One region of the Halomonas shantousis genome, then DNA from elsewhere that is predicted to be linked to it. Evidence: predicted binding sites of a transcription regulator. Region 1 holds the regulator's gene; each other region holds the start of a gene.
What was found. The regulator PhoB, encoded in region 1, activates phosphate uptake and scavenging genes when phosphate is short. The targets are predictions, from matches to a motif close to TGTCATANNNNTGTCANA.
Positions count from the first base shown of each region.

Region 2: a site for PhoB is predicted at 1,538-1,555, ahead of pstS (phosphate ABC transporter substrate-binding protein PstS). Genes of this name have one in related genera too.
Region 3: a site for PhoB is predicted at 1,747-1,764, ahead of ACYQ12_RS04840 (DUF6482 family protein). Genes of this name have one in related genera too.

Region 1 is NZ_BAAIER010000002.1:81,077-84,351, reverse strand. Features, by position in the region: gene phoR (phosphate regulon sensor histidine kinase PhoR) at 1-1,299, opposite strand, end outside; gene phoB (phosphate regulon transcriptional regulator PhoB) at 1,302-1,991, opposite strand; gene ubiA (4-hydroxybenzoate octaprenyltransferase) at 2,114-3,001, opposite strand; gene ACYQ12_RS01025 (chorismate--pyruvate lyase family protein) at 3,032-3,275, opposite strand, start outside.
Region 2 is NZ_BAAIER010000002.1:1,398,844-1,402,118, forward strand. Features, by position in the region: gene ACYQ12_RS06905 (Bcr/CflA family multidrug efflux MFS transporter) at 1-600, shown strand, start outside; gene ACYQ12_RS06910 (sulfite exporter TauE/SafE family protein) at 593-1,318, shown strand; gene pstS (phosphate ABC transporter substrate-binding protein PstS) at 1,689-2,735, shown strand; gene pstC (phosphate ABC transporter permease subunit PstC) at 2,877-3,275, shown strand, end outside.
Region 3 is NZ_BAAIER010000002.1:887,481-890,755, forward strand. Features, by position in the region: gene dnaB (replicative DNA helicase) at 1-1,126, shown strand, start outside; gene ACYQ12_RS04835 (hypothetical protein) at 1,193-1,492, shown strand; gene ACYQ12_RS04840 (DUF6482 family protein) at 1,812-2,114, shown strand; gene hemH (ferrochelatase) at 2,339-3,275, shown strand, end outside.

The DNA of each region.
Region 1 (3,275 bases):
CGCTTGAGGCTTCGGCGTGTCCAGACGTTCGGCGGGGAACAGGCAGCGGAACAGGGCCCCTTCGCCGGGATGGCTGATGATCTCCAGACGCGCGCCGTGGCGCAGCAGGACATGCTTGACGATGGCCAGTCCCAGGCCGGTACCGCCGGTCGCCGTGCTGCGCCCCTTGTCGACCCGATAGAAGCGCTCGGTCAGACGGGGCAGATGCTGCATGTCGATCCCCTCGCCATCGTCCTCCACTTCCAGGGCAGCGCCCTGCTCCCAGGGCTTCCAGCGTATGGTGATGGTGCTGTCTTCGGGGGTATAGCGCACGGCATTGAACACCAGGTTGGAGACGGCGCTGCGGATCTCTTGGGCATTGCCGACCAGCAGACGGGCTTCGGTGATCTCCACCTTCACGGCATGGCGCCCCCCCGACAGCGCCAGCGCATCGTCGCGGATGCTGTCCAGCAGCGGTGCCACGGGCAGCGGGGCTGCATTCGGCGGGATATTGTCGTTTTCCAGGCGCGACAGCAGCAGCAGGTCATTCACCAGATTCTGCATGCGCGTGGTCTGTTCTTCCATCTGGGTGAGACCACGCTGCCAGCGGGCCGGCAGCTGATCGGAGTACGCCGAGTAAGTCTCCAGGTAGCCGGCGAGCACGGTCAGCGGCGTGCGTAGCTCGTGGGAGACATTGGCGACGAAGTCGCGGCGCATCTGCTCCAGGCGGTGTAATCGCGAGATGTCGCGGGCCATCACCAGGCGTTCGTTGTCACCGTACAAGGTGATCTGATATTGCAGGATCAGGTCGTCGCGGATCGGCGAGGACAGGGTCAGCGGTTCGCGGTAGTCGCGCTGATTGAAATAGGCGATAAAGCGCGGATCGCGCAGGTAGTTGGTGATGTGCTGGCCACGGTCATGGGCGGCTTGCAGGCCCAGCATCCGTTCGGCGGCGCTGTTCCACCACTCCATGTCGCCGTGGCTGTCGAGCATGACCACGCTGTCGCGCATTGCCTCGGAGGAGTCCTGAACCCGGCGGATGATGTCGCGCAGACGCTCCTGGCTCTGGCGCTGTCCCTTCTGGTACTTGTAGAGCCGATCGAACAGGTCGCCCCACACGCCGCTGCCGGGCGGCGGTTCCTCCTGAACATGGTAAAGCAACCAGACATACAGGGCGCGCAGGTGACGCAGATGCAGGAAAACGTAGAGTCCGAGCCCCGCCGCCACGCCCCAGCCGGGTTCGCCAAGCAGCAGGCCCAGCACGCCCAGGCCGAGCGTCAGGTAGGCCAGGCGCCACAGTTCGTTGGTCCAGTAATGCACGTCTACACCTTGGCGGAGAAGCGGTAGCCGGTACCCCGTACGGTCTGGATCAGATGCTGATGGGCGTCACCCAGCGCCTTGCGCAGGCGCCGGATATGCACGTCGACGGTGCGCTCCTCGACATAGACGTTGCCGCCCCAGACCTGATCGAGAAGCTGGCTGCGGGTATAGGCGCGTTCCGGATGGGTCATGAAGAACTGCAATAGGCGATACTCGGTGGGACCGATCTCCACGGCGCTACCGTGTGCGGAGACCCGATGGCTGGCAGGATCGAGCCGCAGCCCCTCGACCTCGACGGGATCCTCGATGCCCCGCGGCGTGGTGCGGCGCAACACTGCCTTGAGACGGGCCACCAGTTCGCGCGGCGAGAACGGCTTGGTGATGTAGTCGTCGGCGCCGGCTTCCAGCCCCTGAATCTTGTTGTCTTCCTCGCCCTTGGCCGTGAGCATGATGATCGGCAGCTCACGGGTCGTGTCCTCGCGCTTCAGGCGCCGGGCCAGTTCGATGCCGCTGGTGCCGGGCATCATCCAGTCCAGCAGTACCAGATCGGGCTGGTGATCGATCACCATGGCATGGGCGGCCTGGGCATTGTCGGCCTCCAGCACCTGATAATCGGCCATTTCCAGGGCCACGGCGATCATCTCGCGAATGGCGGCTTCGTCATCGACGATGAGAACGGTCTTGGCGGTCATGCACTTGCCTCATGCAAATGGCCGGGATGTGTCGAAGCATCCGGCAATGACAGGATAATGACAATTACACCGTGCTTGTATGACAGTGCCGTGACAACGCTCCGCTCCGACGGCATGGTCGCTTAGCTCCCCTGGGGCCACCAGGAGAGGGCGATGCCTGCAAACACCACCAGCCCTGCCCAGTGGTTGTTGAGAAAGGCCTGGAAGCAGGGCATGCGCTCACGCTGACGAATCAGATAGTGCTGATAAACGAAGATCGCAGCCATCGCCGTCAGGCCCAGCCAGAAGAAGCCGCCCAGTGCGACCCGGACACCGACCCAGGCCAGCAGCGCGAGTGTCAGCGCCTGCAGGAGGCCGATGGCCAGGCGATCCGCCTTGCCCAGCAGTACCGCCGTGGACTTGATGCCGACCTTCAGGTCATCGTCGCGATCGACCATGGCATATTCGGTGTCGTAGGCCACTGTCCAGGCCACGTTGGCCGCCAGCAGCAGCCAGGCTTCCAGGGGCACGCTCTCGCGTACGGCGCCGAACGCCATGGGGATGCCCCACGAGAAGGCGGCGCCCAGCACCACCTGGGGCAGATGGGTGTAGCGCTTCATGAAGGGGTAGATGAACGCTAGCACCACGCCACCCAGCGATAGCAATATGGTGAATGGATTGGTGAAGCACACCAGTACGAAGGCGAGGGCCACCAGGGCCACGAACAGCCCCTTGGCCTCGGCTTCGGTGATGCGCCCCGTGGCCAGGGGGCGTTCCCGGGTGCGCTTGACGTGTCCGTCGAAGTGGCGGTCGGCATAGTCGTTGATCACGCAGCCCGCGGCGCGCATGAGATAGACGCCGACAACGAAGATCAGCAGTGTGGTGCGCTCGGGCACGCCTTCGGCCGCCAGCCACAAGGCCCACAGCGTGGGCCACATCAGCAGCCAGGTACCGATGGGCCGATCGAGGCGCGTCAGGCGCAGAAAATCGGGCAGGCGGGCGAGGCCGCGAGGGCGATAAGCGTCTTCCATGAAGGCCTCCGTAAACAGGACGCCGCCAGTCTAGCGTGAAGGCAGGCCCAGTTCATCCGCCATCCGTGGCAGAAAGAACTCCTGCACCAGCACCCGAAAGTCGCCATGACGAAATTCCGAGCGCCGTCCCCAGAGGCGAGGCGTTTCAGGACAGGCAGAAGCGGCAGTGACGGTGATCGGACCGCGCTGCAGACCCGGCTGACGAAACAGCCACGCGCCCAGCGAGCGCTCTCCGAGCTGCCCCAGACGCTGGCCGCGAAGCGCTGCCAGCGGG
Region 2 (3,275 bases), 1.3 Mb from region 1:
AGCCAGATTCTCGGCAACTATCTGAGCGTACTGCGTCATCGCGAGGCGATGGGGTATATCTTCGCCGTTTCGATGTCGTTTGCCGGCATGTTCGCTTTCATTACCGGCTCGCCCTATCTCTATATGCAGCATTACGGGCTTTCGCCGGCTGCCTATCCCTTCGTGTTCGGCGCCAACATTCTGGTCATGGCAGGCTCCAACCGCCTCAACATCCGCCTGCTCAGATCGCATTCGCCGCAGCAGAATCTGCTTCTCGGGCTCGGCATCCAACTGGCGGCGGGAGTGGCCCTGGTCACGATCTTTGCGCTGGGAGCAGACTCGCTGGTCAGCGTCGTGCCATTGATGGTGCTGTTCGTCGGCATGCAGGGGCTTATCAGTCCCAATGCCATGTCCGCCATGCTGGATCATTTTCCGCGCATGAGCGCTACCGCCACGGCCTTGCAGGGAAGTGTGCAGTTCACCAGCGGGGCGCTTGCCGGCGTGCTGGTCGGCGCCTTCGAGGTGGCCAGCGCGTGGCCGACGGTGCTGACCATGCTGGGTGCCACGCTGCTCGGCAATCTCGCCGTACGCGTACTGGCTCGGGGTGCCCTGCATGGCTGAGTTTTTGGGCGTATCGCTGCTGGTCTGGCTGGGGTGTGCCGCCTCGCTGTTTCTGGGCGCCTTCGTGCAGCGTGCCACGGGCTTCGGGTTGGCGGTGATCGGTGCACCCTTGCTGCTGATGCTGGAACCGCGACTGGTACCGGTGGTGCTGGTCATGTTCGGCTTGCTGGTGTCGCTGATGATGGCGGGGCGCTATCGTCACGAGATTCGTCTCGACGCCATCGGCATGGCGCTAGTCGGTCGCCTGCCCGGCAATGCACTGGGTGCCTGGCTGTTGCTGGCCGTGCCCCTGGCAGTGCTCGAACATCTCATTGCCGCTATCGTGCTGATTGCCGTGGCCGTAAGCCTGTTGCGCTTCAGCCTGCCGGTCAACCGGCTCAGCCTGTTTATCGCCGGCGTGGTCTCCGGCGTGTTCGGCACCGTGTCGGGTATCGGCGGGCCGCCCATCGCGCTGCTCATGCACCGCCTGCCGCCGGACAGCGTGCGCGGCAATCTGGCGGCGTTCTTCATCGTCGGCTCGATACTGACCCTGACGGTATTGGCCCTGGCCGGACGCATTCAGCTTTGGCATCTGGCAATGGCGGTGAGCTTCGTGCCGGCGATTCTGGCGGGAAGCTGGGTCGCGGCGCGCATCGCGCACCGGTTGGACCGTCGCACCCTGCAGTATGCTTCGTTGTCGTTATGCACCCTGGCGGCACTGGGGCTGCTGATCGATTGATACGCCACGAATCGGGCATCGTTGCTATTACCGACATCGTCTCCTGGGCTACCGGCATCGCCTCCTGGGCATGTCTCGATGCTGAGCCGGAGCATGATCTGCATAATACCGGGCGGGGTGAGTCCCGCTACTTCCTCGCTGGAATCCAGGCTCTCGTGCAGGCATCTTGCATTGGCGTGGCGCATCATGGTGGCTTGCGTCATGCGACAAATGTACGGCTGACACGAAACTGACATATTTCCTCGTTAACGTGGCCTCCGTAGCAGGTCGATGACCTCCAGGCGAACAGACGGCAGGAAGGCCCCATTCCCAAGAAGGCCCGATGCCCTGTCGCGTACGAAGCAGAGCGGTCCACTGAAGGAGCCATTCCATGTTGAAACATGTTGCAACGACCCTGATTTCCGCGTCCTTGGCGCTGGGCGCCACGGCAGCCGTCGCCGCTGACAGCATTACCGGCGCGGGCGCTACGTTTCCTTACCCCGTTTATTCCCAGTGGGCCGATGCCTATCAGGATGAATCCGGCGTAGGGCTGAACTATCAGGCAATCGGCTCCGGTGGCGGCATTCAGCAGATTACTGCCAAGACCGTGACCTTCGGTGCCTCCGATGCGCCGATGACGCCGGAAGAACTCGACAAGAATGGCCTGGTTCAGTGGCCGCAGATCATGGGTGCCGTCGTCCCGGTGTTGAACGTCGAAGGGATCGAAGAAGGGCAACTCAAGCTCGACGGGCCGACCCTTGCCGATATCTATGCCGGCGAGATTACCCGCTGGAACGATGAGGCTATCCAACAGCTCAACTCCGGCCTTGACCTGCCCGATACCCGCATCACGCCGGTCTATCGCGCCGAGGGTTCCGGTACCAACTTCCTGTTCACCCACTACCTGGCGCAGGTCAGCCAGAGCTTTGCCGATAACATCGGCGAGGGCAAGTCGGTAGCCTGGCCGGTGGGCGTCGGTGCCAAGGCCAACGCAGGTGTGGCCAATCAGGTCGCTCAGACCAATGGCGCGATCGGCTATGTCGAATCTGCTTATGCCGAACAGAATGACATGAACGTAGCGCAGATGAAGAACCAGGCTGGCCAGTTCGTCACTGCCGACACCGAAAGCTTCAAGGCTGCTGCCGCCAATGCCGACTGGCAGAACGCCGAAGGCATGTATCTGGTGCTGACCAACCAGCCGGGCGAGCAGAGCTGGCCGATCGTTGGGGCCTCTTTCATCCTGATGCACAAGCAAGTGGATGATGCCGATGCTGCCCGCCAGGCACTCGAATTCTTCGACTGGGCATTCGCGAATGGTGACGATGCCGCAGCGGAACTCAACTACGTGCCGATGCCTCAGAACGTTGCCGACATGATTCGCAACGATGTCTGGTCGCAGATCAAGGGGCAGGACGGTCAGCAAGTCTGGCAGCAGTAATAAACGCAGAAACATGTCCTTCAAGGCTGCGGGCTCTCTGCCCGCAGCTCTTTTGTATTCAGCCGCTTCGCTTTGCCCGATGCATGGGCTGGCGGATCGAACGAAAGTCACCCTGGGCTGGGTGAACCAAGAGTGATGAAAATGCCTGCTATTGCCGACAATCGCCATCTTCTGAGTGCCAGCGGGAACGAGCTTAAAGCGCTCAAGCGCAACGGCATGATCGATCGCCTGTTCGAGCGCGCGACGCTGTTCTTTGCTCTGCTGGTGCTGATCCTGCTCGGTTCGATCATGATATCGCTGATCGCCTCGGGGTGGCCGGCGCTCTCAACGCTAGGTCTCGATTTCTTCACCACCGATCGCTGGGCGGCGAATATCGAGAGATTCGGTGCATTACCGGCGATCTACGGCACGCTGGTCACCTCGATTATCGCCATCGTCATCGCCGTGCCGGTGTCGTTCGGCATTGCGATCTTCCTGACCGAAATCTGCCCGACGGTATTGAGGCGTCCGTTGGGTACGACGATCGAGTTGCTGGCCGGC
Region 3 (3,275 bases), 810 kb from region 1:
GCATGTGGGAGGGCTGGCCTATCTGGCCGAGCTGGCGCGCAACACGCCTTCTGCCGGGAACATTCGCGCCTACACGGATATCGTGCGTGAGCGGGCCACACTGCGCAAGCTGATCCAGGCTGCCAACCAGATCGCCGAAGGTGCCTTCAGCCCTCAGGGACGTCCCGCCGATGAACTGGTCAACGAGGCGGAGCGGCTGGTCTTCCAGATCAGCGAATCGCGACCCAAGTTCGGCGGTCCGGTGGGCATGAGCCAACTGCTCAGCAAGGCCGTCGACCGCATCGATGAGCTTTTCAACATGAAAGGGGAGATGACGGGACTCTCCACGGGCTTCCGCGATCTCGACGAGATGACCTCGGGACTGCAGCCTTCGGATCTGGTCATTATCGCCGGGCGCCCCTCGATGGGGAAAACCACTTTTGCCATGAACCTGGTCGAGCATGCCGTTGTGTCGGGTGACAAGCCGGTGGTGGTGTACTCGATGGAGATGCCCGCCGAGGCTCTGATGCTGCGCATGATCTCGTCGTTGGGGCGTATCGATCAGACCCGCGTACGTACCGGGCAGCTCGAGGATGAGGACTGGCCGCGCCTGACCTCGGCCGTCAACCTGCTCAAGGACAAGCGGCTTTTTGTCGACGATACCCCGGCACTTTCACCCAACGAGTTGCGCTCGCGTACCCGACGGCTGGCGCGGGAAAACGGTGGCATCGGCCTGATCATGATCGATTACCTGCAGCTGATGCAGGTGCCGGGCATGTCCGAGAACCGCACCGCGGAGATTTCCGAGATATCCCGCTCGTTGAAGGGGCTGGCCAAGGAGTTCGCCTGTCCGGTAGTGGCGCTCTCCCAGCTCAACCGCTCATTGGAGCAGCGTCCCAACAAGCGCCCGGTAATGTCCGACCTGCGCGAGTCCGGGGCGATCGAGCAGGATGCCGACCTCATCGCCTTCGTCTACCGGGATGAGGTCTACAATACCGATAACCCCGACAACAAGGGACTTGCGGAGCTGATCATCGGCAAGCAGCGTAACGGGCCCATCGGTACCGTGCATATGGCGTTCATCGGCAAGTACACGCGGTTCGAAGACCTGGCGCCGGACAGTTACGGCCAGCATTTCGGTGAATGAGGCACCTTGAGCCTTCTGGGTGAGCCTCTATAATTCGCCCTCCCAATCATGGTGCAAGGAGACGACATGGCAGGTGGATTTCGACGCGGTAATCGCAAGCGGATGCCCAAGCTGGAAGCCAGGGGGCAGTTGGAGAGCATCGAGCGTGAAGGGCCATTCAAGGAGTGGCTGGGGATGCCCGACCTGTATCGCTTCATGCTGGTCGTGGATGGCGAAACCTACAGCTATCAGACGGAAGATGCCGAGCTTCCCGTGAAAGAGGGTGACCGCGTGGTATTCCGCTATAAGGAGACCAAGGCGGGAAAATGGGTCGACCGTAACTCGCTGGGCGTCGCCATTGATCCGGCGTCCTATCAGCGGGACTGACGCGACACGACGGGATAACCGGCTGCGGTCGGCATCCGGACGGGCGCGTCAGGATTCCTCGCCTGACAGAGCATCGCCCGCATCTTGGCGAAGGGGGAATCTCGCTCGCCTTTCGCGCCCTGCTGTTATCCGCTAACCGGCCATCGCAGCCCACTGATTGCCGGCGGAATCATGCGTGGCGTAAGTTGTCCCTGCAGACAACTTACGCTACACCTATCTGTCAAATGCTCTGTCACCATGCACCAACATGATATTGTCATCTTGGTGCGATAGGGTGTACGCCAAATGAAGGATGGCATCGAACGACATGGAGGGAGTCATGGAAATTACGCAGTTGAAGCGCTTTGTGCAGGAACATGACCATTTCGAGATATGTGTGATCAGTCTCGCGGAAAGCCGCTATTACCAGGTTGAGCTGGAAGATGTGGAAGGCAGGCGTCTCCTCTTGACTCAGCGCGGCAAGCCGATGCTGTTTCGTACGCTTGATGATGTTTATGGCGAGTTGAAATGTGCCGGTATCAACCGTGCCTATCTGGTGCAGCATGTCGCTGGCGATGAAGCTTCCAGCCGGGAGGCGGCCTACCGGGCCCCCTTGTCCTCACGGGTTCCCCTGGCGTTCTAGTCGGCGCCGTATGGCAAGCCGGAACTGGCTTGCCGTTGCTTTCTCCCCTTCTAATTCGTGGTCTCTCACCCCTCTAACCTTGGTCCTCCGGAAGTCTCCCTTCGCTTCACATGCCTTTGATGTGCCGTAAGCGCAAACAAATCTTGACGATAGGATAACCTCATTCTCCTGAGCCCCAGGCGCACTGGTACAATTGCGTCTTTATATTGCACAGGAGAGAGGCCATGACGGCTGTCCGCTATGGCGTGATGCTGGTGAATCTCGGCACACCCGATGCCCCGACGCCGGAGGCGGTAAGACGATACCTGGCGGAGTTCCTTGGGGATCGTCGAGTCATCGATCTGCCGCGGGCACTATGGTGGCCGATTCTGCACGGCGTCATTCTGCGTACCAGGCCCCGCAAGGTGGCCAAGGCATATGCTGCGGTATGGCAGGATGAAGGCTCGCCGCTACTGAGCATCGGGCTTCGCCAGCAGCGTGCGCTGAAAGCTCACCTGGACAAACATGTCGGTGAAGAGATTCCGGTGGAACTGGCCATGACCTACGGCAATCCCAGCATGGAGGCCGCGGGGCTCGCCCTGCGCCGTGCCGGGGCCGAACGGATACTGGTGCTGCCTCTCTATCCCCAGTTCTCGAGCACTACCACTGCCGCAGTGTTCGACCGCCTGGCACGGGCACTGTCGCCCTGTCCGCATCTCCCCGAGTTGCGCTTCGTGCGCGACTATCACGACCACCCGGCTTACATCGGGGCGCTGGCCAATAGCGTACGCGAACACTGGGCTCGTCACGGTGGACAGCGCGGCCGGCTGCTCATGTCCTACCATGGCATTCCCAAGCGCTACGCCGAGAAGGGCGATCCCTATCCTCACCATTGCGAGACCACCAGCCGCCTGTTGGCCGAGTCACTGGGGCTGGAGGAGGGCGAATGGTTCCAGACGTATCAGTCTCGCTTCGGGCGCGAGGAGTGGCTGAAGCCCTACACCGACGAGACCCTGCAAGCGTGGGGAAAGGAGGGCGTGAAGCACGTCGATGTGATGAGTCCTGCTTTCGCCGCCGACTGTCTGGAGACGCTGGAAGAGCTGGAAGTGGAGAATCGCGGCTACTTCGAGAACGCTGGCGGCGTAACCTACCGCTATATTCCGGCACTCAACGATCGTGACG